Regions from separate parts of the Enterobacter sp. K510 genome, predicted to be linked through region 3. Evidence: predicted binding sites of a transcription regulator. Region 3 holds the regulator's gene; each other region holds the start of a gene.

Region 1 (9,871 bases), on a different contig from region 3:
TTACTCAGTTAGCATCCTCTAAAATCCGCTTTCACGAGAATAGTGCGTTGAAACCCTGGCCCGGCTTCCCCCGCTCCCTGCGACAACTGGTTATGATGGCCTTTTTGCTGATCCTGCTGCCGCTGTTAGTGCTGGCCTGGCAGGCATGGCAGAGCCTCAATACCCTCAGCGCCCAGGCGGCGCAGACCAACCGTACCACGCTGATTGACGCCCGTCGTAGCGAGGCGATGACCAACGTCGCGCTGGAGATGGAGCGCAGCTATCGCCAGTATTGCGTGCTGGACGATCCCACTCTGGCCCGCGTCTACCAGAGTCAGCGTAAGCGCTACAGCGATATGCTGGATGCCCACGCAGGCGTGCTGCCGGATGAAAAACTCTCTCTGGCGCTGCGCCAGGATCTGAACGATCTGGCGCAGTTGCAGTGCCATAACAGCGGCCCCGGCGACGCCGCCTCAGCGCGGCTGGAGGCCTTTGCCGCCGCCAATACCATGATGGTGCAGTCCACGCGCGCGGTGGTGTTTTCCCGCGGGCAACAGCTGCAACAGGAGATCGCCGAGCGTGGACAGTTTTTTGGCTGGCAGGCGCTGGTGCTGTTTCTGGTCAGCCTGGGGCTGGTACTGCTGTTTACCCGCATGATCATCGGCCCCGTGAAGGGCATTGAGCGGATGATCAATCGTCTTGGCGAAGGGCGCACGCTCGGGCAGCGGGTGCTGTTTAAAGGGCCGCGGGAATTACGTTCGGTGGGCGAGCGCATTCTCTGGCTCAGCGAGCGCCTCGCCTGGCTTGAGTCCCAGCGTCACCAGTTTTTACGTCATCTTTCCCACGAACTGAAAACCCCGCTCGCCAGTATGCGCGAAGGCACGGAGCTGCTCGCCGATGAAGTAGTTGGCCCGCTCACCCCGGAGCAAAAAGAGGTGGTGGCTATTCTGGATGACAGCAGCCGTAACCTGCAAAAACTCATTGAGCAACTGCTGGATTACAACCGCAAGCTGGCGGATGGCGCGGTGGAACTGGAAAGGGTTGATTTAGCGCCGCTGGTGGAGGCGGTGATCGCCGCACACAGTTTACCGGCACGGGCTAAAATGATGCATACCGACATCTCACTGCCGGAAACGCACTGCCTGGCGGAGCCGATGCTGCTGATGAGCGTGCTCGATAATCTCTACTCGAACGCGGTGCACTATGGGGCTGAATCCGGTAACATTTATATTCGCAGCTACACTCATGGGGCACGCTTAGCCATTGAGGTAGCCAACACGGGTACGCCGATCCCCGAAGCGGAACAGGCGATGATTTTTGAACCCTTTTTCCAGGGAAGTCATCAACGAAAAGGGGCGGTGAAAGGCAGTGGGCTGGGGCTGAGTATCGCCAGAGACTGTATTCATCGCATGCGAGGTGAGCTGCATCTGGTGGCCGACAGCCAGTCAGATGTCTGTTTCCGCATTGAGCTACCGCTCAGTGCGCCGGAAAAATCCCTAAAATGAATCTACGTCTGGTGAGTATGTCGCACATTTTTAATCGCGTGCTTAACGCGGTGTCGTTGTCAGGGCTTCTGCGCGCAGGCTTGCCCTGTCTGCTGCTGACGGGCTGTATTGCCCATGTGCCAAAAAGCGCCGTCAACGAAAAACAGGAAGAGAAACTTCCCCAGCATCAACTGGCGGATTTCCTGTCCACCGACTGCAACGACATCTGGTCGCTGCACGGAAAATCTGTGGATACTAACCCGCTGTACTGGCTGCGCGGCATGGACTGCGCGGAACGCCTGGCGCCCGCGACCGCCCGCGCCGAAGCGCGAAGCTGGCCGGATGACACCTGGCAGGATACCTTCAAGCGCGGCATTCTGCTGGTCAGCGCCAAGATTTCGCCGGTGGAACGTCGCGCCTTCGTTACCCGTCTCGACACCCTCAGCCCGCAGCTACCGGCCCAGGTACGTCCGCTGTATCAGGTGTGGCGCGAAGGGCAGGCGCTGCAATTACAGCTGTCAGAAGAGCGCTACCGCTACAGCAAGCTCCAGCAGTCTGCCGATGGCGAACTGGATACCCTGCGTCAGCAGCAGCAATACCTGCGTGAACAGCTGGAAACCACCTCGCGCAAACTGGAAAACCTGACCGATATCGAACGGCGTTTATCGACGCGGAAACCCGCCGGTAACGATCTGCCTTCCGCCAACCCTGACGTGAAAAATGAGGATGCCAGCCATGACAAGCCGTAAACCCGCCCGTCTGCTGCTGGTGGACGACGATCCCGGTTTACTGAAGTTGCTCGGCCTGCGCCTGACCAGCGAGGGCCATAGCGTGGTTACCGCCGAGAGCGGGCAGGAAGGGTTGCGCGTGCTGGCGCGGGAAAAAATCGATCTGGTGATCAGTGACCTGCGGATGGATGAAATGGACGGCATGCAGCTGTTCGCCGAGATCCAGCGTCAGCAGCCGGGCATGCCGGTGATCATCCTGACGGCGCACGGCTCGATCCCCGACGCGGTGGCCGCCACCCAGCAGGGCGTATTCAGCTTCCTCACCAAGCCGGTGGATAAAGACGCGCTCTACAAAGCCATCGACGGCGCGCTGGAGCACTCCGCCCCGGCGGGGGATGACCTCTGGCGGGAAACCATTGTTACCCGTAGCCCGCTGATGCTGCGTCTGCTGGAGCAGGCGCGCATGGTGGCGCAGTCGGACGTCAGCCTGCTGATTAACGGCCAGAGCGGCACCGGCAAAGAGATCCTCGCGCAGGCAATCCATAACGCCAGCCCGCGCAGTAAAAACGCTTTTATCGCCATCAACTGCGGCGCCTTGCCGGAACAGTTGCTGGAGTCCGAGCTCTTTGGTCATGCCCGTGGCGCCTTTACCGGCGCGGTCAGCAGCCGTGAAGGGCTGTTTCAGGCGGCGGAAGGCGGCACGCTTTTCCTCGACGAAATCGGCGATATGCCCATTCCGTTACAGGTGAAATTGCTGCGCGTATTGCAGGAGCGCAAAGTGCGCCCGCTCGGCAGCAACCGCGATATCGACATCAACGTGCGCATTATCTCCGCCACCCACCGCGATCTGCCGAAAGCGATGGAGCGCGGCGAATTCCGTGAAGATCTCTTTTATCGCCTGAACGTGGTGAACCTGAAGATCCCGGCGCTGGCGGAGCGTGCCGAAGACATCCCGCTGCTGGCGAATCACCTTCTGCGCCAGTCAGCGGATCGTCATAAACCCTTTGTGCGCGCCTTTTCCACCGACGCCATGAAGCGGCTGATGACCGCCAGCTGGCCCGGCAACGTGCGCCAGCTGGTGAACGTTATCGAGCAGTGCGTGGCGCTCACTTCCTCGCCGGTGATCAGCGATGCGCTGGTGGAGCAGGCGCTGGAAGGGGAGAATACCGCGCTGCCGACCTTCGCCGAAGCCAGAAACCAGTTTGAGCTGAACTATCTGCGCAAGCTGCTGCAAATCACCAAAGGTAACGTGACTCACGCCGCGCGCATGGCCGGGCGCAACCGCACCGAATTTTATAAATTGTTATCGCGCCATGAACTTGATGCGAACGATTTTAAAGAGTGATCCGCAAAGCGCAGTGAATATGGTAGTGTGAGCAACCGATAACGTAGCCGCCTGCAGGCAAAAATTCAGGGAACCACCATGAAAAAGATTGATGCGATTATTAAACCTTTCAAACTGGATGATGTGCGCGAAGCGCTGGCCGAAGTGGGCATTACCGGGATGACCGTGACCGAAGTGAAAGGCTTTGGCCGCCAGAAAGGGCATACCGAACTGTACCGCGGCGCTGAGTACATGGTGGACTTTCTGCCGAAAGTAAAAATTGAAATTGTCGTCACCGACGATATTGTTGATACCTGCGTGGATACCATTATCCGCACGGCGCAAACCGGTAAAATTGGCGACGGTAAAATCTTTGTCTTCGACGTCGCCCGCGTGGTGCGTATCCGTACCGGTGAAGAAGACGACGCGGCTATCTAACATTCTTGCCGGGTGGCGCTGCGCTTACCCGGCCTGCAAAACTCTTCGCAGGCCCGTGCAGGCGAAGCGCCGCCGGGCGATTACAGCACCTTATGAGGCCCGAAACATTCGTAATGAATATTCTGCGCCTCAACGCCCGACTCAATCAGCTGGCGGGCGGCAAACTGCATAAACACCACAGGTCCGCACAGATAGAACTGCATCGCCGGATCGGAATACAACCCCTTCGTCTGACTCAAATCCATCAGTCCTTCGCTGTTATAGCCTGCGCCCGCGCGATCGGTGTCGGTCGGCAGACGATACCAGGTGTGCGAGCTGAAGTGCGCAAGCTGCGCGCCAAGCTGCGCCACTTCATCGGCAAAGGCATGCACATCGCCATTCTCCGCCGCATGGAACCAGTTCACCTGCGCGCTATGCTGACGGCTGACCAGGGTGTCGAGCATCGCCAGCATCGGCGTCTGGCCGACGCCCGCGGAAATCAGCGTCACCGGGGTTTCCGGGGTCACATCCAGAAAGAAATCACCCGCAGGCACCGCCAGATGCACGATGTCACCCACAGTCGCGTCATTATGCAGCCAGTTGGACACCTGACCGCCCGGCTCGCGCTTCACGGCGATACGGTAGCTTTTCCCGTCAGGTTTGCGGGTGAGGGAATACTGACGAATTTCCTGATGCGGAAAACCTTCCGGCTTCAGCCATACGCCGAGATACTGCCCCGGCTGATAATCCGCCACCGGCTGGCCATCCACCGGCTCAAATGCAAAGCTGGTGATAAGCGCACTCTGCGGATTTTTTGCGATGATGCGAAACGCTCGTGTGCCTTCCCAGCCGCCGGTTTTGCTGGCGTGCTCCTGATACAGCTCGCTTTCACGATTTACAAACACGCCTGCCAGTACGCCATAGGCTTTGCCCCACGCATCCAGCACTTCCTGACCCGGACTGAACATCTCATCCAGCGTCGCCAGCAGATGCTCGCCGACAATGTTGTACTGTTCCGGTTTGATCTGAAAACTGGTGTGCTTCTGGGCGATCTTCTCCACCGCCGGCAGCAGCGCGGGCAGATTTTCAATATTGCTGGCATAGGCGGCAATGGCATTGAACAGCGCTTCACGCTGATCGCCATTGCGCTGATTGCTCATATTGAAGATCTCTTTCAGCTCCGGATTGTGTTTAAACATCCGGTCATAGAAATGGGCGGTAAGTTTCGGGCCGGTTTCGACGAGCAGGGGAATGGTGGATTTCACGGTGGCGATGGTTTGAGCGTCTAGCATGGCAGCTTCCTTTTTAGCAGAACTATAAGTTGTATTTTATATGCATCTTATAGAAATAACCCTGCGCTTGTAAATGACTTAGTGCATTTTAGTTATGATGGCTCACAGTCATGAAAAATTTACATCACAAAGCTGAAAAGAAATCCGGTTCCGCCGGGTTACGGCTTTTCCATCAAACCCTTGTACGGCGGGCAGCCAATCGTTTGCGTAAAATCCTTTGTCAAGACCTGTTATCACGATATGAATCAGTTATACTGGTCGCCGTTGCCCAAAAGGGCCCCCCTTCAGAGCTGTAATTACCGTTAGCTGAGTCAGGAGATGCGGATGTTAAAACGTGAAATGAACATTGCCGATTATGATGCCGAACTGTGGCAGGCTATGGAGCAGGAAAAAGTACGTCAGGAAGAACACATTGAACTGATCGCCTCCGAAAACTACACCAGCCCGCGCGTGATGCAGGCTCAGGGCTCTCAGCTGACCAACAAATATGCGGAAGGTTATCCGGGTAAACGTTACTACGGCGGCTGTGAATACGTGGATATCGTTGAGCAACTGGCTATCGACCGCGCGAAAGAACTGTTCGGCGCTGACTACGCTAACGTCCAGCCGCACTCCGGCTCGCAGGCTAACTTCGCGGTGTACACCACGCTGCTGCAACCGGGCGATACCGTGCTCGGCATGAACCTGGCGCACGGCGGCCACCTGACTCACGGCTCCCCGGTTAACTTCTCTGGCAAGCTCTACAATATCGTGCCTTACGGCATTGATGAGACTGGTCATATTGATTATGCAGACCTCGAAAAACAGGCGCAGACCCACAAGCCGAAGATGATCATCGGCGGCTTCTCCGCGTACTCCGGCGTGGTTGACTGGGCGAAAATGCGTGAAATCGCCGACAGCATCGGCGCTTACCTGTTTGTCGACATGGCGCACGTGGCCGGTCTGGTTGCCGCGGGCGTTTACCCGAACCCGGTGCCGCATGCCCACGTGGTGACCACCACAACCCACAAAACGCTGGCTGGTCCGCGCGGTGGTCTGATCCTCGCGAAAGGCGGCAGCGAAGAGCTGTACAAAAAACTGAACTCTGCGGTCTTCCCTGGCGCGCAGGGCGGCCCGCTGATGCACGTGATCGCCGGTAAAGCCGTAGCGCTGAAAGAAGCGCTGGAGCCGGAATTCAAAACCTACCAGCAGCAGGTGGCGAAAAACGCGAAAGCGATGGTGCAGGTATTCCTCGATCGCGGTTACAACGTGGTGTCCGGCGGTACCGATAACCACCTGTTCCTGCTGGATCTGGTGGACAAAAACCTGACCGGTAAAGAAGCTGACGCCGCGCTGGGTCGCGCTAACATCACGGTGAACAAAAACAGCGTGCCGAACGATCCGAAGAGCCCGTTCGTGACCTCCGGTATCCGTATCGGCAGCCCGGCCATCACCCGTCGCGGCTTCAAAGAAGCGGAAGCCCAGGAACTGGCTGGCTGGATGTGCGACGTGCTGGACAGCATCAACGATGAAGCGGTGATTGAACGCACGAAACAGAAAGTGCTGGAAATCTGCGCCCGCTTCCCGGTTTACGCCTGATCCGCGATAAACCCTGAAAAGGCCGCGTAAGCGGCCTTTTTTATTGCCGGGTGGCGCTGCGCTTACCCGGCCTACTTGTCTTCGGTTCTTCGGGTTAATCCAGGCCCGCGCAAGCGCAGCGCCGCCGGGCATGCACCGCCAGCCGTTCTGTAGGCCCGTGCAAGCGCAGCGCCGCCGGGCATAACCAGTTCATGTAGGCCCGTGCAAGCGCAGCGCCGCCGGGCGCTATCACCGCTCCCCGCGCAACGTCACACCCACATCCCCGCCCGGATGCACCGCCAGCAGCGTCTCCTTCGTATACCCGCTCTCGCTCATCAGACAGGCGCAGGCCGCATCAAAAATCGCCAGCACCAGAATGATTGAGGTGGTTGCCAGCATATTCAGCGGATCCACTTCCCGCTGCACGCCCGTTGAGATCACCAGCCGCGCCGCCTGAGCAATCGCCGACCCGCGGTTTTCCGTGACGCTGATCAGCGGCACCTGTCTGGCCGCCAGCCCCGGCAGCAGGCGGGTCAGTTCGTCCGAGTTGCCGCCGCGGGACAGCATGATCATCAGATCCCCCGACCGTAAAAAACCCAGATCGCCGTGGGCGGCATCGGTGGCGTTCAGATAGATCGCCGGACGCTCCACGCAGGCCAGCATATGGGCGATTTTGCGCGCCGCGATGCCCGAGGTTCCCACGCCGGTGACCACGATTTTACCCGTACAGCCGCGCAGCTCCGCCAGCAGGGCGTCCCATTGCTCAGCGGTCAGATGCTGGCCCAGTCCGGCCAGCGCGTCGCTGTAGGTTTGCCAGGCCTCGTTTGCCTGACGCCAGGCGCTGTTCATTCAACCTCCTGCATCAACTGACGGTATTTCATATGATCGAGGTACATCTCATGGAACACCTGATATTTACGATCGTAATACTGCTTAATGCGGTTGGTTTGCGGCGTCACCGTTTTACCGATGCGGCTCATCACTGACATCGCCTCCGGGAAGCTGTCGAAGACGCCTGCGGCCACGGTGCCCATCATCGCACTGCCCAGCAGCATGGCTTCGCTCTCTTCCGGTAACAGCATGGCGCAGCCGGTGGCGTTGGCGTGCTCCTGCACGAACACCGGATTTTTGGTGCCGCCGCCGCTGGCCATCACGGTATCGATGGCGTAACCGGTCTGATTCATGGTTTCAATAATATGGCGGGTGCCCAGCGCAATCGCCTGAATGGTCGCCAGATATTGCAGCGCCATGTCCTCGGGCGTGCGGGAAAGCTTCAGGCCGGTGATCGCCCCGGTGAGCGTCGGATTAGCGCGCGGCGAGCGGTTGCCGTGGAAGTAGGGGAGGATATGCATATCGCGGGTCAGAAAGGCGATGTTTTCCGGCTCGCCCGCCATTTTACGCAGCAGGGCATTCAGCAGTTCATAAATGGTCTGCCCCTGGGTTTTTGCCTGCGCCAGCAGCGTTTCATAGCAGGGATGCGACTGGATCACATGATCGATAAGCGCGCCTGTCGCCGACTGGCCGCCTTCGTTCAGCCAGTAGCCAGGCAGCACCGCCGAATAGTACGGCCCCCAGACGCCGCCGATAAAACGCGGCGCTTTCGAGATAGCCATATGCCCGGTGGAAGTCCCGCCGATCAGCGCCACGCGGCGATCAAAATCCGCCACTTCCCCTGACACGCCACAGGCGCCCAGCGTACCGAGCGTACCGGCGTGGGCATCAATAATAGACACGCTGACCGCCGTGCCCGGGATCAGCCCCATTTCGCTGGCGGCGCGCGGCGTCAGGCCGTGGCCGAGCGGTTCGCCCATGGTTTTTACATAGCGGCCAATTTTTTCCGCGTCGTGCTCAAGGAGATCCTCAAGCCCTATCTCGCGGAAATAGCTGCCGTCCCACTTATCTTCATGGCCCATGTAGGTCCACTTGCAGACGGTGGAGCAGAGGGAGCGGGTATCATCGTCGGTGGCGCGCCAGGTCAGGAAATCCGGCAGGTCAAAATAATAACCGGCGTTAGCCCAGGTGTTCGGCATATGCTGTTTCAGCCACAGCAGTTTCGGCGTCTGCATTTCCGGGGAAATGATGCCGCCGACGTAATCCAGCACCCGGTGGTGCAGGGCGTTAATGCGGTCGGCCTGCGTAATGGCGCGGTGATCCATCCACACAATAATGTTCTGCTCGCTGCGCCCGGACGGGCTGACGGTCAGCGGCTTGCCCTCTTTGTCCAGCACCACCAGCGAACAGGTGGCGTCAAATCCCAGCCCCTTCACCTGGATCGGATTGACGTCCGACTGGTTAATGGCATCGCGCACTGCATTACACACCGCCTGCCAGATATTGTCTGAAGACTGCTCAACGAAATCCGCCTGCGGGCGATACATTTCAATGGCCCGGCTCGCCTGGCCGACCATTCTGCCGTTCAGGTCAAACACGCCCGCGCGGGCGCTTCCGGTTCCGACATCCACACCAATGAAGTAACTCGCCATCTTTTTTCTCCTGAAATCAGGCTTTACGATTCTGTAAGGCAATAAAGAGGATCAGCACCGCGCCCCAGAGCGCCATCGTCAGATAGCTGCTGATCCCCAGCAGATTGAAGCCGCTTTCCAGCATTTGCAGCACCACCAGCGCCAGCACCAGGCCGATGACGCGACCAAAGCCGCCGTCCGGGTTGATGCCGCCGAGCACCGAGGCAAGAATGGTCACCAGCAGATAGGATTCGCCGTAGCCCGCTTTCGCCGAGTTGAACTTCGCCATCATCAGGATGGCCGCCACCCAGCCGAGCAGAGCGGAAATCACATAGACGGAAATCTGTACCCGCACGGTATTCACCCCGGAATAGCGCGTCGCCTGCTCGTTCGAACCCACCAGATAGAGGCTGCGTCCAAGCGTCGTGTGCTCCAGTAACACCCACAGCAGCACCGCCACCGCAATAAACAGCAGCAGGGCGACGGGGATCCCCGCGAGGGTGGCGTTACCTAAATACTGGATCGCCGCCGGGAAGCCGGAGATCACCGTGCCGTTAGAAAACAGAATGTTCAGCCCGGAGATCAGCGTCATGGTGCCGAGGGTCGCAAGAATAGGCGAGACGCCCAC
Region 2 (9,871 bases), on a different contig from region 3:
GGCGATTATTTTGATCCACGCCATTCTTATTCATATGTATATGGCGTTCTGGGTCAAAGGCTCCATCAAAGGCATGATTGTCGGCAAAGTGAGCCGCCGCTGGGCGCAGAAGCATCATCCGCGCTGGTACCGTGATGTCGAAGCGATGGAAGCGAAAAAAGAGAGCACCGAAGGGCTGTAAGTCGGGGCTGATAAACAAACCGTCAGGGGAAACGCTGGCGGTTTTTTTACGTCGATCGACGACGCTAAATGCCAAAACGGATAAAACGTACCAGGGAAGAAATTTAATCGAAGGGCGTGAGCGAAAGCAGAATGGTACGCCCTACAGGGCTCGAACCTGTGACCTACGGCTTAGAAGGCCGTTGCTCTATCCAACTGAGCTAAGGGCGCGTTACGCGGATGTCACACCTTTTATGGTGGAAACGCCTCGGATTATACGGTCAACCTCCATTGAGTCAATGGCTTTGCATCTGGATGCGCGGTAAATGAGCATCCTGAACTGCTTCACGACGCTGCCGCAGGTGAATTTCATAAAGGTTAACTGACAGCGCCTCCCGCTTCTGACAAAATATAGCCATCCCCACTCTTCTATTCACAGACGGAATCTTCTCTCTGATGGCAGCAAAGATTATTGACGGTAAAACGATTGCGCAGCAGGTGCGCTCTGAAGTTGCGGAAAAAGTGCAGGCACGTCTGGCTGCAGGAAAACGCGCACCAGGGCTGGCTGTTGTTCTGGTTGGCAGCAACCCGGCTTCGCAAATCTATGTAGGCAGTAAACGCAAAGCGTGTGAAGAGGTGGGCTTTATCTCCCGCTCTTACGATCTGCCTGAAACCACCACCGAAGCCGAACTGCTGATGCTTATCGACAGGCTGAATGCCGACAGCGCCATCGACGGCATTCTGGTGCAGCTGCCGCTGCCTGCGGGCATCGACAACGTAAAAGTGCTGGAGCGTATCGCGCCGGATAAAGACGTGGACGGTTTCCATCCCTATAACGTGGGTCGTCTGTGCCAGCGCGCGCCGCGTCTGCGCCCCTGTACGCCGCGCGGCATCGTCACGCTGCTGGAGCGCTACAACATCGATACCTACGGCCTGAATGCCGTGGTGATTGGCGCCTCCAATATCGTCGGCCGCCCGATGAGCATGGAGCTGCTGCTGGCCGGTTGCACCACCACGGTGACGCACCGTTTCACCAAAAACCTGCGCCAGCATGTGGAAAACGCCGATCTGCTGATCGTCGCGGTGGGCAAACCGGGCTTTATCCCCGGCGAGTGGATCAAAGAAGGCGCGATTGTTATTGATGTCGGGATTAACCGTCTTGAAAGCGGTAAAGTAGTGGGCGATGTGGTGTTTGAAGACGCCGCCGCGCGCGCTGCGTACATCACGCCAGTGCCGGGCGGCGTCGGGCCGATGACGGTCGCCACACTCATCCAGAACACGCTACAGGCGTGCGAAGAATATCACGACGTTAAGGAAGCATAAGATGGCAACATTCTCCCTGGGCAAACATCCGCATGTTGAACTCTGCGATCTGCTCAAGCTGGAAGGCTGGAGCGAAAGCGGCGCGCAGGCGAAGATTTTTATCGCCGACGGTCTGGTGACGGTGGACGGCGAGGTGGAAACCCGCAAGCGCTGCAAAATCGTCGCCGGTCAGACCGTGAGTTTTAACGGGCAGAGCATCACCATCACCGCCTGATCCCCCCTTTACCCTCTCCGCCGGAGAGGGTAAAAACCGCCCTTCTCCCCGCGCCCGCCAGGGGCATTGCCCGATCGACTTCAAAAGAATAACAAAATCCTCTGACGCGCCACGTGATTTCAGTTGCGGTAAAACCGCGCTTAACTGACATTAGGTATAACGTTTTAGTAGAACGTTATACTCACAAAAATAAGCGCCCAACAAAGGCGTCTGCATTCGGGGGATAAGGCATGACTATGCTGTCAGGTTTCATTAAGTCGTTATCAAAATTGTCCATGATTGGCCGCGCGTTGATGCTGCCAATTTCGTTATTACCCGCCGCCGGTCTGTTACTGGCGTTTGGTGATAAATTCCAGCTGCCGCTGATGATGAATGCCGGGGGCGTTATCTTTGATAACCTGCCGATGCTGTTCGCCATTGGTTCCGCGGTGGGTCTGGCGTCTGAGTCCGGTATTGCGGCGCTGTCGGCGGCGGTGTCGGTGTTTGTCACTAACATCACCATAGGTACGGTGCTGTCGATCACGCCGGAAATGGCCTCGCAGGGCGGTAAGTATGCGATGGTGGTCGGCATTCCAACCTTACAGATGGGCGTGTTTGGCGGGCTTATCTGCGGCATCCTCGCCGCCTGGTGCTACAACCGTTTCCATACGTTGCAGTTGCCGGAATTCCTTGGCTTCTTCTCGGGTAAACGCTTTGTAGCCATCGCCACCGCGTTTCTCTCCTTCCTGCTCGGTCTGCTGCTGCCCTATGTCTGGCAGCACATTCAGTCGGGCATCGATGCGCTGTCAGTGGTGGTGAACGGCGATAATCAGGCGGCCTCAACCTTTATCTTCGGGCTGGTTGAACGTGCGCTGATCCCGCTGGGTCTGCACCATATCTGGTATCCCTCTTTCTGGTACTCCTTCGGCGATTACACTACGCAGGCAGGCCAGGTGATCCATGGCGACCAGACCATCTGGTTTAAAATGCTGGAAGAAGGCGTGAAATCCTTCAGCAGCGACACCTACCAGAACGCCGGTAAGTTCATGCAGGGCGAGTTCCCGCTGATGCTGTTCGCGCTGCCTGCGGCCTGTCTGGCGATGTATCACGAAGCCCAGACCAAAAACAAAAAGATTGCCGCCGGTATTCTGTTCTCCGCCGCCCTCACCTGCTTCCTGACGGGGATCACCGAGCCGGTGGAATTCACCTTTATCTTTGTCGCGCCGGTGCTGTACGTGTTTAACGCCATCATGGCGGGTCTGTCGTACATGTGTATGTATCTGCTGCATGCGCATATCGCCAAATCCTTCTCGGCGGGCTTTATCGACTACCTGTCGTTCGGCATCCTGCCGTCGTTCAACGGCTTCCAGACCAACTTCCTGAGCGCGATTATCGTCGGCGTGCCGATGGCGTTGATCTACTACTTCACCTTCCGCTTCGTGATCCGTCGTTTTGATGTCAAAACGCCGGGCCGCACGGAAATCACCGCCAGCGTCAGCGATAAAACCGATGACGAACTCGCCACGGAAATCATCGCCCTGCTCGGCGGCGAGCAGAACATTAGCTCGGTCGGCGCCTGCATCACACGTTTACGTCTGGAAGTGGCAAAGGGCGCGCTGGTGGATAAAGACGGGCTGAACAATCTGGGCGCACGGGGCGTGGTGTTCGTCGGCGATCAGGGCGTACAGGTGATTTTTGGCGCGCGCGCACAATTTATCGCACAAACCATGTCCGGTATGATGGGCAGATAACCCGAAGCTGTTAAGGTGATAACGTCTTCTGCCCGCGCAGGAGACGTTGTCATATTTGGCTGATTATCCGGTGATTTCAGGGAGCGCGTTTGAAGAAGGTCAGCATTATTGATGTCGCAAGGCATGCGGGGGTTTCTGTTTCGACCGTTTCGCTGGTGCTGCGTCAGAAAGGGAAAATTTCGGCGGCGACCATTGAGAAAGTGCAGGCGTCCATCACCACGCTCGGCTACGTGCACAACGTGGCGGCAGCCAATCTGCGCTCCAGTACCTCCAATCTTATCGGTTTGATTTTACGGGATTTCAGCGACAGCTTTTCCATCAAAGTGATGGCCAGCATTGTGCAGGAGCTGGAGAAACAGGGTTTTATGGTCTTTCTCGGCCAGCCGCTCAACGATGAGGAACACCTTGAGCGCTGTCTGTTATCGTTCAAGCAACAGGGCGTGGCGGGGGTCATCTATCTGGCGGCGGATGCTGCGCGGGCGACGGTGCCGGAGCAAATTCGCGCCTGTCCGCTACCGCTGGTGGTGGTGTCGCAATCTCTGCTGGACGAGCCCTGCGATTTAGTGATGCGCGATAACCGTCAGGCGGCGAACCTCGCCACCCGTTATCTTATTGAACGCGGTCATCGCAATATCGCCTATATCGGCGGCAGTGAAAATAACCTGATTCGCCAGCAACGGTTGTTGGGTTTTCGCAGCGCGTTAACGCAGTACGGGCTGGTGACGCGGGAAGAGTTTACCCCCGCCTGCTGCGATGGCACCCATGCCGCCAGCCACGCCACGCGTCAGCTGCTGGAGAAGAACAATAAGATCACCGCCCTGCTGTGCCATTCGCCTGATGCGGTGATTGGCTGTTTGTCCGGCATCAGCCAGGTCGGGCGCACGGTGGGTAAAGATGTGTTTCTGACGCAACAGGTGGCGCTGGTGGGATTTGAAGATATGCTGCATGTGAATCTGACCTCGCCGTCCTTCACCTACGTGTCGTCAGCGAGTGAAGAGACCGGACGCCAGGCGGCGGCGTTGATCATACGTAAACTGAAAGAGCCGGATCTGCTTACCCAGCGGATAACCCTGTCCGGTCAGTTAGTGGCGCGGGAGTCCGCGTGATTTGCCGTTGCCGGGTGGCGCTGCGCTTACCCGGCCTACAACACAGAGCCGTAATTGCCGGGTGCGCGTTGCTTACCCGGCCTACAAGACAATTTGTAGGCCCGGCAAGCAACGCGCCGCCGGGCGTTACTGACTTACTTACGACGCCAGGTGGTTCCCTGCGGGCCGTCTTCCAGCACAATACCCATCTCATTGAGACGATCACGCGCCGCATCGGCGGCGGCCCAGTCTTTTGCCTGACGCGCATCCAGACGCTGCTTGATTAAGGCTTCGATCTCGGCCACTTCGCCATCATCAGCCTGCGCGCCGCTTTGCAGGAACTGTTCTGCATCCTGCTCCAGCAGACCCAGCACGCCAGCCAGTTTACGCAGCTGCGCGGCCATGCCGTTCGCGGCGTTGATATCTTCCGCTTTCAGGCGGTTAACCTCGCGCGCCATGTCGAACAGCACCGAATAGGCTTCCGGGGTGTTGAAATCGTCGTCCATCGCTTCGATAAAGCGCGCTTCAAAGGCCTCGCCGCCTGCCGGAGCCACGTTTTTATCAGTGCCGCGCAGCGCGGTATACAGACGCTCCAGCGCGGAACGCGCCTGCTTGAGGTTCTCTTCGCTGTAGTTCAGCTGGCTGCGGTAGTGACCGGACATCAGGAAGTAGCGAATGGTTTCCGCGTCGTAATACTTCAGCACGTCGCGCACGGTGAAGAAGTTGCCGAGGGATTTCGACATCTTTTCACGGTCAACCATTACCATGCCGGAGTGCATCCAGTAGTTAACGTATTCGCCGTCGTGGGCGCAGGTGGACTGCGCGATCTCGTTTTCATGATGCGGGAACATCAGATCCGCGCCGCCGCCGTGAATATCGAAATGGTTGCCCAGCTGTTTGCAGTTCATCGCCGAGCACTCAATATGCCAGCCCGGACGGCCTTCACCCCACGGCGAACTCCAGCTCGGTTCGCCCGGCTTGGACATTTTCCACAGCACGAAATCCATCGGATTGCGTTTGATGTCGGCCACTTCGACGCGCGCACCAGCCTGCAACTGATCCAGATCCTGACGCGACAGCTTGCCGTAGTTCGGATCGGTGGGTACCGAGAACATCACGTCGCCGTTGTCAGCCACATAAGCGTGGCCACGCTCAATCAGACGTGCGGTGATATCGATGATCTCGTGAATATGGTGAGTGGCGCGCGGCTCGCTGTCCGGACGCAGAATATTCAGCGCGTCGAAATCCGCATGCATTTCGCCGATCATGCGATCAACCAGCGCGACGAATTCCTCGCCGTTTTCATTGGCACGCTTAATGATTTTGTCGTCAATATCGGTGATGTTACGCACGTACTTCAGCTGATAGCCCAGAAAACGCAGATAGCGCGCCACCACATCAAAAGCTACAAAGGTACGGCCATGGCCGATATGACACAGATCGTAAACGGTGATACCACACACGTACATGCCCACTTCACCGGCATGGATGGGTTTGAATTCCTCTTTCTGGCGCGTCAGGGTATTAAAAATTTTAAGCATCGAAGATTCCGTTTAGACGTGTGTGGAGAATATCTTTCTTATCATAACCATATTTCGGCAGCGAAGCAGCACCCTTTGCAAGGTGATCGAACCTCAGGGTTATGCTATAAAAGGCGATTATCTCTGACCCATTGCCGGGTCTACGCGACTTACCAAACAGAACAGGATGCAACAATGGTTACTTTCCACACTAATCACGGCGATATCGTAATCAAAACCTTTGATGATAAAGCACCTGAAACCGTTAAAAACTTCCTCGACTACTGCCGCGAAGGTTTTTACGACAACACCATTTTCCACCGTGTGATCAATGGCTTTATGATCCAGGGCGGCGGTTTTGAACCGGGTATGAAGCAGAAAGAGACCAAAGAGGCGATTAAAAACGAAGCCAACAACGGTCTGAAAAACACCCGTGGCACCCTGGCCATGGCCCGTACTCAGGCGCCGCACTCTGCGACTGCGCAGTTCTTCATTAACGTGGTTGATAACGACTTCCTGAACTTCAGCGGCGAAAGCCTGCAGGGCTGGGGTTACTGCGTATTCGCCGAAGTGGCGGAAGGCATGGACGTGGTTGATAAAATCAAAGCCGTTTCTACTGGCCGCAGCGGTATGCACCAGGACGTGCCGAAAGAAGACGTAATCATTAAAAGCGTGACCGTCAGCGAGTAATCGGTGGCGACACTCTTTATTGCAGATCTCCATCTGCAAACAGAAGAACCGGCGATCACCGCCGGTTTTCTGCGTTTTCTGGCCGGTACAGCCAGGGAAGCGGACGCGTTGTACATTCTGGGCGATCTGTTTGAAGCCTGGATCGGCGATGACGATCCCAATCCCCTGCACCGGCAGATCGCCGCCGCGCTGAAAGCGCTGGCGGATTCCGGCATCCCGGTGTATTTCATTCACGGCAATCGTGATTTTCTGCTCGGTCAGCGCTTTGCGCGTGAAAGCGGCATGACATTGCTGCCGGAAGAAAAAGTCCTTGAGCTGTACGGTAAACGGCTGCTGATTATGCACGGTGATACCCTGTGCACGGACGACGCGGGTTATCAGGCGTTTCGCGCCAAAGTTCACCAGCCCTGGCTGCAAAAGCTGTTTCTCGCCCTGCCGCTGTTTATCCGCACGCGCATCGCCGCGAAAATGCGCGCCGGCAGCAAATCCGCCAACCGCACCAAGTCTCTGGCGATCATGGACGTTAACCCACAGGCGGTGGTGAAGGTGATGGAAAAGCATCAGGTGCAGCATCTGATCCACGGTCATACCCATCGCCCGGATATTCACGCGCTGACCGCCAACGGTGAACCCGCCTGTCGTTATGTGCTGGGCGCCTGGCACAGTGAAGGCTCAATGGTGAAAGTGACCGCTGACAAGATTGAACTGATCGCGTTTCCCTTCTGAGAAAACGCCTGTATTTGAACTATACCGCGTTACGCAACCGTTTTCCTTGCTAATTATCCATGTTATTCTCTGTGGCCTTAAAAGCAGTCTGAAGCACACCCACAGGAGTTTTAAGGCGCATGTCTTCCCGCAATAATCCGGCGCGTATCGCCATCGTGATGGGGTCCAAAAGCGACTGGGCAACCATGCAGTTCGCCACTGAAATCCTCGATCTTCTGCACGTTTCTTACCATGTTGAAGTGGTCTCCGCCCATCGCACCCCCGACAAACTGTTCAGCTTCGCCGAAAGCGCAGAGCAGAACGGTTATCAGGTGATCATTGCCGGCGCAGGGGGGGCTGCACATCTGCCGGGCATGATTGCGGCGAAAACGCTGGTGCCGGTGCTGGGTGTGCCCGTGCAAAGCGCCGCGTTAAGCGGTGTCGACAGTCTTTACTCCATCGTGCAGATGCCGCGCGGTATTCCGGTGGGCACGCTGGCGATTGGTAAAGCCGGTGCCGCCAACGCCGCGCTGCTGGCGGCACAGATCCTCGCTACTCAGGATCGCGAGCTGCATCAGCGCCTGGTCGAGTGGCGACAAAGCCAGACGGATGAAGTGCTGGATAACCCGGATCCGCGGAGCGAAGCATGAAACAGGTCTGTATTTTAGGTAACGGTCAGCTGGGCCGGATGCTGCGCCAGGCCGGTGAGCCGCTGGGGATTGCGGTATGGCCGGTGGGACTGGATGCGGAGCCGGAAGCGGTGCCTTTCGCGCAAAGCGTGATCACCGCTGAAATCGAGCGCTGGCCGGAAACCGCCCTCACCCGCGAGCTGGCCCGTCACCCGGCGTTCGTCAACCGCGATGTGTTCCCGATCATCGCCGATCGTCTGACGCAAAAGCAGCTGTTTGACACCCTCGGGCTTGCCACCGCGCCCTGGCAGTTGCTGGCCAGCCGCGATGAATGGTCCGGCGTGTTTGATCGCCTGGGCGAGCTGGCGATCGTCAAGCGCCGCGTTGGCGGTTATGACGGACGCGGTCAGTGGCGTCTGCGCGCAGACGATACCGACCAGTTGCCGGATGACTGCTACGGCGAGTGCATTGTCGAGCAGGGCATTAATTTTTCCGGCGAAGTGTCGCTGGTAGGCGCGCGCGGACATGACGGCAGCACGGTGTTTTATCCCCTGACACACAACCTGCATCAGGACGGTATTTTACGCACCAGCGTGGCCTTCCCGCAGGCGAACGCCGCCCAGCAGACGCAGGCGGAAACCATGCTCAGCGCGGTAATGAATGAACTCAATTACGTCGGCGTGATGGCGATGGAGTGCTTTGTCACCCCTGGTGGACTGCTGATCAATGAGCTGGCCCCGCGCGTGCACAATAGCGGGCACTGGACGCAGAACGGCGCGTCCATCAGCCAGTTTGAACTGCATCTGCGCGCCATTACCGGGCTGGCGATGCCGCAACCGGTGATTAACAGCCCGTCGGTGATGATCAACCTGATCGGCAGCGATCTGAATTATGACTGGCTGAAGCTGCCGCTGGTGCATCTGCACTGGTACGACAAAGAAGTGCGTCCGGGCCGTAAGGTCGGGCATCTGAATCTCAATGATGCCGACACCGACCGCCTGAGCGCCACCCTCGAAGCCCTGCTCCCGTTACTGCCGCCGGAATACGCCAGCGGCATCGCCTGGGCACAGTCAAAATTAGCGTAGCGCTATCGCCCGGCGGCGCAGGCTTGCCGGGCCTACATAAAGTTCCTGCCCCGTAATGCCATCATTTTTCCCCCACCGCACAAATGAACGCGTAAAATACGGCGATCTGACGTAAAACGTCGCCCTTTGATGTGCAGAAGGAAGTCCCATGAACACTGGCATGGATTATTGCGCGATCCTCGCCGCTGATACGCCCCTGCTGGACGTGCGCGCCCCGGTTGAATTTACCCAGGGAATGATGCCGTCGGCGCTTAATCTTCCATTGATGAACGACGAAGAGCGCGCGGCGGTCGGCACCTGTTATAAACGCCAGGGACCTGAAGCCGCGCTGAAGCTCGGGCATCAGCTGGTGTCCGGCGCCACGCGCGAGCAGCGCATACAGGCCTGGCGTGATGCCTGCCTGCGCCATCCTGACGGCTATTTGTGCTGCGCCCGCGGCGGCCAGCGTTCCCATATTACTCAGCAGTGGCTGCGCGAAACAGGCATTGATTACCCGCTCATCCCCGGCGGCTATAAGGCGCTGCGCCAGGCGGCGATCCAGGCAACAGAGCAGCGCGTACAGCGTCCGCTGATCCTCATCGGCGGCTGCACCGGCAGCGGAAAAACGGATCTGGTACGCCAGCATGCGGACGGCATCGATCTGGAAGGTCTGGCCCGCCATCGCGGTTCGTCATTTGGCCGCACGCTCAGGCCACAACTTTCCCAGGCGAGCTTTGAGAACGCGCTGGCGG
Region 3 (9,871 bases):
CGATCCTTTTAAGCGTGAACAACGGCAAGGCGCAGAGTATTTTTCTGCTTGTTTGTGCTCGATTATGCGCGATTGTGTGCAAGAGTACAAACGGCCCTGCGCATTATTTTTGTTCAGCTGGCGAGGATCACGTCCAGTTTTTTACTGCGCAGCGCTTTCAGCGCCTGTTCGCTCACGGCGTCATCGATCACCAGCGTCGTGATCTCTTCGCTGGTGGCGACCTGATAACGGGCAAGAGTAGCGATTTTATCGGCGGTCAGGGTGACGATGATGTCGCTGCTGCGCGTCACCAGACATTTTTTGAATTCGGCATCGTCATACTCAAACACCGTCACGCCTTCGTCCGCGTCAAAAGCGCAGGCGCCAAGCAGACACTGATCGAAAAACATTTTTTCGATGTGGCGCAGGGTATCAATACCGGTCGCGCCGCCCGTCTCTTTATTGATCCGCCCGCCGGGAAAGATGATTTCCACCGCCTCATGGTGCATCAATTCAGCGGCGATTAACGGGGAATTGGTGACGGCGGTAAGGATAATACCGGGAGGCAACTGGCGGGCGATGGCGAGATTAGTCGTCCCGGCATCAAAAAAAACGCAGCTTTCGGGTTTGATCAGCGACACCGCGCGGCGGGCGAGCTGTTCTTTTTTATCGCTGTTAAGGTTTTCGCGTTTTAGAAAATTACCGGAAGGGGGAAGCACGCTGACCGCGCCGCCATAAACACGCTTGCACAGGCCAAGACTGGCCAGCTCTTTCAGGTCGCGGCGGATGGTATGCTCAGAAACGTTAAGCTCCGGCGCAAGCTGGGCGCACACGACTTTGCCGTTGAGGGCTAAAAGCTGCTTTATTTTTTCCTGGCGCTGCTCGGGAAATTCGGCGTAATCAAACATAGTGGCCCACTGAAATTATCACAGGTACGCATAAGCGAGCATGATGGGATAAAGCAGTCAGGGAGTCAAACAGGAAGAAAAGGGAGAGTATTGCTGAATGGTGCGTCCGAGTGGACTCGAACCACCGACCCCCACCATGTCAAGGTGGTGCTCTAACCAACTGAGCTACGGACGCACTGTACAGAAAGAATGGTGCGTTCAATTGGACTCGAACCAACGACCCCCACCATGTCAAGGTGGTGCTCTAACCAACTGAGCTATGAACGCATTGTTGTGCTGACAACGGGGACGAATATTAGCGGCAGGGCGCGGCTGTGGCAAGCGGAAAAAAGCAATTTTCATTCTGATTTCACGCGATTGCGGAACAACTGCGCAAAATGTTGAGAAAGTAGCCGCCCTCAGGCGGCCACACTGTACTTAACGCGCCGCGCGGGCGAGGATCACGCCCGAAGGCTGACGTTGCAGGTAACGCATGCGCAGCATCATCAGGATGGCCGCCGAGGTCAGGCCGATGATAAAGCCCATCCAGAAACCGGCAGGGCCCATGCGATCCACCACCAGATCGGTTAGCGCCAGTACATAGCCGCTCGGCAATCCGAGCACCCAGTAGGCGGTAAAGGTAATAAAGAAGATGGAGCGCGTATCTTTATAGCCACGCAGAATACCGCTGCCGACCACCTGGATGGAATCGGAAAGCTGATACACCGCCGCCATCAGCATTAACTGCGAGGCTAGATGCACCACTTCCGGATTGTCGTTATACAGCAGGGCAATATCTTCCCGCAGCGCGACGGTGAAGATCGCGGTGACGACCGCCATGCAGACGCCTACCGCCAGCCCGGTTCGCGCGGCGGTTTGCGCATCCAGCGTCGAGCCCTGGCCCAGGCGATAACCCACGCGAATGGTGACCGCTGCCGCCAGCGACATCGGCAGGACGAACATCAGCGAGCTGAAGTTAAGGGCGATCTGGTGCCCGGCCACATCGACAATGCCAAGGGGCGACACCAGCAGCGCCACCACGGCGAACAGCGTCACCTCAAAGAACAGCGCGAGGGCGATGGGCAGCCCCAGTTGCGCCAGGCGCAGCAGCACGGCGGGATCCGGTTTGCCAAAACGCATATCGTTACGGATGTCGCGCATGGAGCGCGCGCGCTTAATGTAGGAGACCATGCAGACGAACATCATCCAGTACACCGTTGCCGTCGCCACGCCGCAGCCGACGCCGCCCATCTCAGGCATACCGAAATGACCATAAATCAGCACATAGTTGATGGGGATATTCACCAGCAGGCCGAGAAAACCAAACACCATGCCGGGCTTGGTTTTCGCCAGCCCTTCACACTGGTTACGCGCCACCTGGAAGAACAGATAGCCAGGCGCGCCCCACAGCAGGGCGCGCAGATAGCGCACCGCTTTGTCCGCCAGTTCGGGATCGATATTGTGCATCGCATGAATGATATGACCCGCGTTCCACAGCACGATCATGATCAGCACCGACACGCCGCCCGCCAGCCAGAAACCCTGGCGTACCTGGTGGGCAATACGGTCGCGGCGGCCGGAGCCGTTCAGTTGCGCAACCGTCGGCGTCAGCGCCAGCAGCAGCCCATGACCAAAAAGAATGGCGGGCAGCCAGATAGAGGTACCAATAGCCACCGCCGCCATGTCGGTGGCGCTGTAGCCGCCCGCCATCACGGTATCGACGAAACCCATCGCGGTCTGGGCGATTTGCGCAATGATCACCGGGATTGCCAGTGCTAATAACTGACGCGCTTCAAGAAAGTACTTCTGCACGTGAACACCTGTTGAATTGTAGTTATATGAAAAACTGAATAGCCGCCGTTACTGGCAGCAAAAGATTTGCAGGAGAAATAACCAGTACATTGTAGCGGGGAAATGCGATTAATCCAGAGAAAAAACAGCGTAATAAGTGCCGAGACTGGCAACCTCATTTTTCACCTGTTATTGTGCTGGTATAAACTCGGTTAACCGAATTAATGATACAGGAGCACCAGGCATGTTTACCGGTATTGTACAGGGCACGGCAAAAGTGGTGTCCATTGATGAGAAACCCAATTTCCGCACGCACGTCGTGGCGCTGCCAGACACCATGCTGGATGGTCTGGAGACGGGCGCGTCCGTGGCGCACAACGGTTGCTGCCTGACCGTAACGGAAATTAACGGCAACCTTATCAGTTTCGACTTAATGAAAGAGACGCTGCGTATTACCAATCTCGGTGAATTAGCCCCCGGCGATTATGTGAATGTTGAGCGTGCGGCAAAATTCAGCGATGAAATTGGCGGACATTTAATGTCAGGTCATATTATCACTACCGCGGAAGTGGTTAAGATCCTGGCGTCAGAAAATAATCGTCAGATCTGGTTTAAAGTCCAGGATCCGACGCTGATGAAGTATATTCTTTATAAAGGATTTATCGGTATTGACGGTATTAGCCTGACGGTAGGCGAGGTGACGCCGACGCGCTTTTGCGTGCACCTGATCCCGGAAACGCTGGAGCGCACCACGCTCAGCAGCAAAAAACTGGGCAGCCGCGTCAATATCGAAATCGATCCCCAGACCCAGGCGGTGGTGGACACCGTCGAACGCGTAATGGCGGCCCGGGTGGTGGTGGTTGAGCGCGACGAGTAAATTCCACAAAAAACCCCGGCAAGCCGGGGTTTTTTATCAACGCGCCACACGCAGGCCGTTTTCCACGCCCCGGCTGAACACCACCTGCCAGAGCTGAATATCCCGCGCGCGGAACGCCCCCGCACAGGCATTGAGATAGTAGCTGAACATCCTTCTGAAACGATCAGAATAATTGCCGGCAATCTCCGGCCAGGCGGCCTGAAAACGGCTGTGCCAGGCCATCAGCGTTTTATCATAATCCGAACCGAAGTTATGCCAGTCTTCCATCACAAAATGCGGCTCGCTGGCGGTGGCGATCTGCCGCACCGACGGCAGGCAGCCGTTAGGGAAGATGTACTTATTGATCCAGGGATCGACGTGGTGGTCGGTTTTATTCGAGCCGATAGTGTGCAGTAAAAACAGGCCGTCAGGTTTCAGATTGCGATCGACAACCTCAAAATAGGTGGCGTAGTTTTTAGGACCAACGTGTTCGAACATGCCGACAGAGACGATGCGGTCAAACTGCTCGTTAAGATCGCGATAATCCTGGAGCAAAATAGTCACATCGAGATCCTGACAGCGTTCCTGCGCCATTTTTTGCTGTTCCGCAGAAATCGTCACGCCCACCACGCTGACGTCATAGTGCTGCGCCATGTACTGCGCAAGCCCACCCCAGCCACAGCCGATGTCGAGCACACGCATTCCGGGCTGGAGCTGTAGCTTTTCGCAAATCAGTTTTAGCTTGGCAAGCTGGGCGTCTGCCAGCGTCGTGGCATCCTTCCAGTAGGCGCAAGAGTATTGCATTTGCGGATCCAGCATGCGGCTGAACAGATCATTACCCAAATCGTAATGCTCTTTGCCGACGATCCATGCCCGGCGCTTGCTCTGCAAATTAAATAATCTGGCGCCCGCTATACGCAGTGTATCTTTGAGATGGTGCGGGAGCTGGTTTTCAAGACCGGCACGCAGGACGTTGTTGAAGAAAATGTCCAGCCGTTCGCAATCCCACCAGCCGTCCATATAACTTTCACCCAGCCCCAGCGATCCTTCCTGCAGCACGCGTTTAAAAAAATGAGGATTTTTGACCTGAATATCTGCCGGGGACGAACCGTTGATTGTGATCCCCGCCCGGCCAAGCAGTTCGCTTACGATACGAAACCAGTCATCATCCCGTATGTTAACGTCTTCTATGCACGATGAACTCATAGCTTCTCCATCACCTGTATGTGATCAGAACCTTCAAACAGCGTAGTCGCTTTTTAGGGTTTGTGAGAAATCTCACGGAATGGTCCGCGAGCCAGAAATCCGACGTAGAACAGAGGAAGGGAGATTACCCTTGCCGAAAAGGCCATCCGTGGTGAGAGAGGCGTCATCCTGCGCCTGTTACTGCATAATATTTATCGTAATTATATGTGCCGGAAATGAGTATAGGCCTCAGATCCGGCAGATACAATAGTAAATTCTTAGCAACCTAATCACTGGTTTGTAACATAGTTGCCCGGTGAACTATGCAGAGGCGGTTTCAGCATCCGCGTCTGTTACACCATGACGCTGCATCCGGTAACCGGCAGCGGCCAGTAATACGGTGATCAGCATTACGCTGGTGGTGGTCAACAGCGGCGTGCCGATAAGCGCGGACACCACCAGACTGGCAAGGAAACAGAGCCCCAGTTGCAGGGTATTTTGCAGCGCCGCCGCACGTCCGGTCGCCTGCGGGAACGGGCGCAGCGCCTGGGCCACCACAATGGGATAAATGGCGCCGTTCGCCATTGCCATCACGCAGAAGGGCACCAGCAGCGCAGTGAGGGATTGACCCGCCACCAGCCCGGCTATCCAGGTACCCGCCACGCTCAGACCGTAGAACACCAGCAGCCACGGCAGTAACTTTTTACCCTGCCACTTTTGCAGCGCTGCGCGGCATCCATAGCCGCCGATCAGAAAGGCGATGGTTTGCGGCACATAGCTCAGGCCAATGGCCGCCGGGCCGTAGCCCATTTCGCTGAGGATAAAGGGCGAGCCGGTCAGCCAGGCGAAGAAGCTGGCGGAGCAGGCGGCGTAGATCAGCACGTTACCGCGGTAATCCCGGGAACGGAGCAGGGTGGCAAAGGTCAGCGGCACGTCGCTGCTGGTGGTTTTTTTTACCACCGGCTTCAGGCGCAGCGCGGGCAGCATCAGCACCAGCGTAATGACAAACAGCGTCATAAAAATCATTTGCCAGGAAAAATGCGCGAGGATCCAGCTGCCCAGCAGCGGCGCAAGGGCCGGAGAGAGACCCACCAGCGGCATAATGGTGGCGAAGATACGATTAGTGCGGTGTGCCGGATAGTGATCCGTCACCAGCGCCTGCCAGGTGACGGCGGCGGCGCAGACGCCGATCGCCTGGATAAAACGCAGCACCAGCAGCCAGGTGGCGTCGCGCACCCACAGCATGCCCAGACAGCCGACGGCAAAGAGCGCCAGACCGCTTAACAGCACCGGGCGGCGACCATAAGTATCGGACAGCGGACCCCACGCCAGTTGCGCAACCGCAAATCCGGCTAAAAACAGACTCAGGCTGGCGCTGACAGCAGCCGCCGGGGTTTGAAGATCATTCTGAATAACGGCGAAGGCGGGTAAATACATATCTGTAGCCAGAAAGCCCAGTACGCTTAACCCCGCCAGCCAGACTAAAAATCCTTTTCCAGGTTTCATGTCACGTTCTCTTGTTTTGGCAGGTGAGCAGAGCGGCAGAGTGTAGGGAGTGCAATGACGGTTGTGAAACGCTAATATTTGCACATTGCATTCAAAAAATTTGCAGGCAGAACATGTGGTCAGAATATTCACTGGAAGTGGTTGATGCGGTGGCACGAACCGGCAGCTTCAGCGCCGCCGCGCAGGAACTCCACCGGGTCCCATCGGCGGTGAGCTATACGGTGCGGCAGCTGGAAGAGTGGCTGGCGGTGCCACTGTTCGAGCGCCGTCACCGTGACGTGGTGCTTACTCCCGCCGGACGCTGGTTTTTAAAGGAAGGGCGATCTGTTATCAAAAAAATGCAGATCACCCGTCAGCAGTGTCAGCAGATCGCCAACGGCTGGCGGGGGCAGTTATCCATCGCGGTGGACAATATCGTTAAGCCCGAACGTAGCAGGCAAATGATCGTCGATTTCTACCGCCACTTTCAGGATGTGGAGCTGATCGTCTTTCAGGAAGTATTCAACGGCGTGTGGGACGCGCTGGCGGATGGCCGCGTGGAACTGGCGATTGGCGCGACCCAGGCGGTGCCGGTGGGCGGGCGCTACGCCTTCCGGGATATGGGGAAATTGAGCTGGAAGTGCGTGGTATCCCGTGAACACCCGCTGGCGGCGATGGACGGGCCGCTGAGCGATGACACCTTGCGCAACTGGCCGTCGCTGGTGCGCGAGGACACCTCCCGCTCGCTGCCCAAGCGTATTACCTGGCTGCTGGATAACCAGCGGCGCATCATCGCGCCCGATTGGGAATCCTCGGCGGCCTGTTTGTCGGCGGGATTGTGTATCGGCATGGTACCGGCGCATTTTGCCAGGCCCTGGCTTGATCGCGGAGAGTGGGTGGCGCTGCCGCTTGAAAATCCCTTCCCGGATGCCGCCTGTTGCCTGACGTGGCAGCAAAAGGATAATTCGCCCGCCTTAAGCTGGCTGCTGGATTATTTAGGAGACAGCGAGACGCTGAATAAAGAGTGGTTGCGGGAGCCAGAGTGACTGGCTCCCGGCAGGCTTAGCGGCGATAGTCGCGGAACGGGCCGTCGGCGACCGAGCGGCGTTCGATGAGACGCGGGTGCACCTCAATGGATTGCGACTCTTCACGCTTGCTGACGATCCTGTCCATCAGCATATTGAAGGCCGTTTCGCCCAGCGAGTCTTTCGGCTGGTGAATGGTGGTCAGCGCCGGGGTGAAGAAACGGGCGTTGCGCACGTTGTCATAACCAATCAGCGACACGTCCTGCGGCACGCGCAGACCCATTTCATCAGCCCCGCAGAGCGCGCCCATCGCCATCACGTCGCCGCCGCAGAAGACTGCGGTCGGACGATGCGGCTGGGAGAGGATCTGCTGCATGGCGCGGTAGCCGGATTCCGGCTCAAAGTCGCCCTGCACGATCCAGTTTTCCGGCACCTTAATCAGCGCTTCTTCCATCGCTTTCATAAAGCCCGCCAGACGGCCCGCGCCGGTGTTACGCTCAAGCGGGCCCGGAATGACGCCGATTTCACGGTGGCCGCGTTCGATCAGATACCGGCCCGCCATATAGCCGCCTTCAAAGGCGTTATCGATCACCGAATCGGTAAAGTCCGCTTTCGCTTCGCCCCAGTCCATCACCACCATCGGGATATGACGGTACTCTTCCAGCATGCGCAACAGCGGGTCCGGGTATTCAGAACACATCACCATCAGGCCGTCGACGCGCTTTTGCGCCATCATCGACAGATAAGCGCGCTGCTTTTCAAGATTGTTCCAGGCGTTGCCGAGGATCAGGGTATAGCCCTTCTGGAAGCAGTTTTTCTCAACAGCTTCAATGATTTCGGCAAAGTAGGGCGCTTCGCTGCTGGTCGCCAGCAAGCCAATCGACTTGGTATGGTTAACCTTCAGACTGCGCGCCACCGCGCTCGGGGAATAATGCAGCTCTTTGATAGCTGCCCACACCGCGTTGCGCGTTTCTTCCGCAACAAAACGGGTTTTGTTAATAACATGTGATACGGTTGTAGTGGAAACGTTTGCGCGTTTCGCTACATCTTTAATTGTTGCCATTAGATCTCACTCCAGACCATATCTTAAGCTCCTGATACTGCTACAGGTAAACGTTTGCCTTAAAAAACCCTTCGCGCAACATTTTCAGGTTGCGATACGCCGGGAAAACAACACAGGACGTCAGGAGGGGTCAGTGGCCGGTACGCGAATAAATTTAGCGTGGAATTCTGGCTGATCTTGATGAAAAGGGGAAGCCTAAAAATGGTTATCAATCTAAAACAGAGAAGATTTTTGCGTTTAACTGTGCAAAAATGAGCAATCTCACTTTTTGTGGGGGTTAACAAAGGAGAAAAAATGATGGATAGCAATCTGAAGTATTCGCTGTTTACTACCGTAATCGTGCTCAGCCTGATCGTTGCTGGCGCAATGACTGCCGCTTTTAATTGATCCAGAGCAGGGAGAGCGCTCTCCCTCTCTTTTTCATTCCCGCCGATTGTTATCAAATTTGCAATAATCTTTTGTCACTTCATTAACTTCTGTTTTTTTGTGATTAATGTCATGCTTTTGACTTCACCGCGAGGCGCTCTGTACGCCATCGCATTACTGGAGTCATGTAATAATGAAGATAAATTTTCCCCTGCTGTCACTGGCAATCGGGGCTTTTGGGATAGGTACAACTGAATTTTCACCCATGGGATTGCTGCCGGTAATCGCCCGTGGCGTTGACGTCTCGATCCCTGCCGCCGGCATGCTGATCAGCGCCTATGCGATCGGCGTGATGGTGGGCGCCCCCCTGATGACGCTGCTGCTGTCGCACCGCGCCCGCCGTAACGCGCTGATCTTCCTGATGGCGATTTTCACCCTCGGTAATGTACTGTCGGCCATTGCACCGGATTACACCACGCTGCTGCTGTCGCGCATTATCACCAGTCTTAACCACGGCGCCTTCTTTGGCCTGGGGTCAGTGGTGGCCGCAAGCGTGGTACCGAAACATAAACAGGCCAGCGCCGTGGCGACCATGTTTATGGGACTGACCATCGCCAATATCGGCGGCGTTCCTGCGGCCACCTGGCTTGGGGAAACCATCGGCTGGCGGATGTCCTTCCTCGCCACCGCAGGTCTTGGCGTGGTGTCGATGTTAAGCCTGTTCTTCTCCCTGCCGAAGGGCAGCGCGGGCGTGCGTCCGGATGTGCGCCAGGAGCTGGCGGTGCTGATGCGCCCGCAGGTTTTATCGGCGCTGCTGACCACCGTGCTGGGCGCCGGGGCGATGTTCACTCTCTATACCTACATCTCGCCGGTGTTGCAGGAGCTTAATCACGCGACGCCGTTCTTTGTCACCGCGATGCTGGTGCTGATCGGCGTGGGCTTCTCGCTGGGCAATTACCTGGGCGGTAAGTTTGCCGATCGTTCCGTCAGCGGCACGCTGAAAGGCTTTCTGTTGCTGCTGATGGTGATCATGCTGGCGATCCCGCTGCTGGTGAAAAGCGATATCGGCGCGGCCGTGGCGATGGTGGTGTGGGGTGCCGCAACGTTCGCGGTGGTGCCGCCATTGCAGATGCGCGTGATGCGTGTCGCTCATGAAGCGCCGGGGCTGTCTTCGTCCGTGAATATCGGCGCTTTTAACCTCGGCAATGCGCTGGGCGCGGCGGCAGGCGGCGCG

What was found. Region 3 encodes PurR, which represses purine synthesis genes. Its sites were predicted from a motif close to CANGCAAACGTTTGCNTG; they were not measured.
Region 1: glyA (serine hydroxymethyltransferase) is a predicted target of PurR. The motif match lies at 5,417-5,434, and genes of this name have one in related genera.
Region 2: purE (5-(carboxyamino)imidazole ribonucleotide mutase) is a predicted target of PurR. The motif match lies at 7,478-7,495, and genes of this name have one in related genera.

Annotation. Positions count from the first base shown of each region.
Region 1 covers NZ_JBNRLQ010000008.1:32,967-42,837, forward strand. The annotation lists gene qseE (two component system sensor histidine kinase QseE/GlrK) at 48-1,484, shown strand; gene qseG (two-component system QseEF-associated lipoprotein QseG) at 1,481-2,212, shown strand; gene glrR (two-component system response regulator GlrR) at 2,199-3,536, shown strand; gene glnB (nitrogen regulatory protein P-II) at 3,615-3,953, shown strand; gene hmpA (NO-inducible flavohemoprotein) at 4,034-5,224, opposite strand; gene glyA (serine hydroxymethyltransferase) at 5,549-6,802, shown strand; gene ACQUTD_RS14905 (KpsF/GutQ family sugar-phosphate isomerase) at 7,031-7,630, opposite strand; gene ACQUTD_RS14910 (FGGY-family carbohydrate kinase) at 7,627-9,264, opposite strand; gene ACQUTD_RS14915 (ABC transporter permease subunit) at 9,281-9,871, opposite strand, start outside.
Region 2 covers NZ_JBNRLQ010000003.1:239,202-249,072, forward strand. The annotation lists gene fdnI (formate dehydrogenase-N subunit gamma) at 1-181, shown strand, start outside; tRNA gene ACQUTD_RS06575 (tRNA-Arg) at 314-390, opposite strand; gene folD (bifunctional methylenetetrahydrofolate dehydrogenase/methenyltetrahydrofolate cyclohydrolase FolD) at 616-1,482, shown strand; gene ybcJ (ribosome-associated protein YbcJ) at 1,484-1,696, shown strand; gene ACQUTD_RS06590 (PTS transporter subunit EIIC) at 1,927-3,426, shown strand; gene malI (Mal regulon transcriptional regulator MalI) at 3,516-4,532, shown strand; gene cysS (cysteine--tRNA ligase) at 4,667-6,052, opposite strand; gene ppiB (peptidylprolyl isomerase B) at 6,227-6,721, shown strand; gene lpxH (UDP-2,3-diacylglucosamine diphosphatase) at 6,725-7,447, shown strand; gene purE (5-(carboxyamino)imidazole ribonucleotide mutase) at 7,567-8,076, shown strand; gene purK (5-(carboxyamino)imidazole ribonucleotide synthase) at 8,073-9,140, shown strand; gene mnmH (tRNA 2-selenouridine(34) synthase MnmH) at 9,289-9,871, shown strand, end outside.
Region 3 covers NZ_JBNRLQ010000004.1:305,095-314,965, forward strand. The annotation lists gene ACQUTD_RS09285 (DeoR family transcriptional regulator) at 114-887, opposite strand; tRNA gene ACQUTD_RS09290 (tRNA-Val) at 986-1,062, opposite strand; tRNA gene ACQUTD_RS09295 (tRNA-Val) at 1,078-1,154, opposite strand; gene mdtK (MdtK family multidrug efflux MATE transporter) at 1,305-2,678, opposite strand; gene ACQUTD_RS09305 (riboflavin synthase subunit alpha) at 2,902-3,534, shown strand; gene cfa (cyclopropane fatty acyl phospholipid synthase) at 3,571-4,719, opposite strand; gene punC (purine nucleoside transporter PunC) at 5,020-6,204, opposite strand; gene punR (DNA-binding transcriptional activator PunR) at 6,318-7,229, shown strand; gene purR (HTH-type transcriptional repressor PurR) at 7,246-8,271, opposite strand; gene cydH (cytochrome bd-I oxidase subunit CydH) at 8,566-8,658, shown strand; gene ACQUTD_RS09335 (MFS transporter) at 8,831-9,871, shown strand, end outside.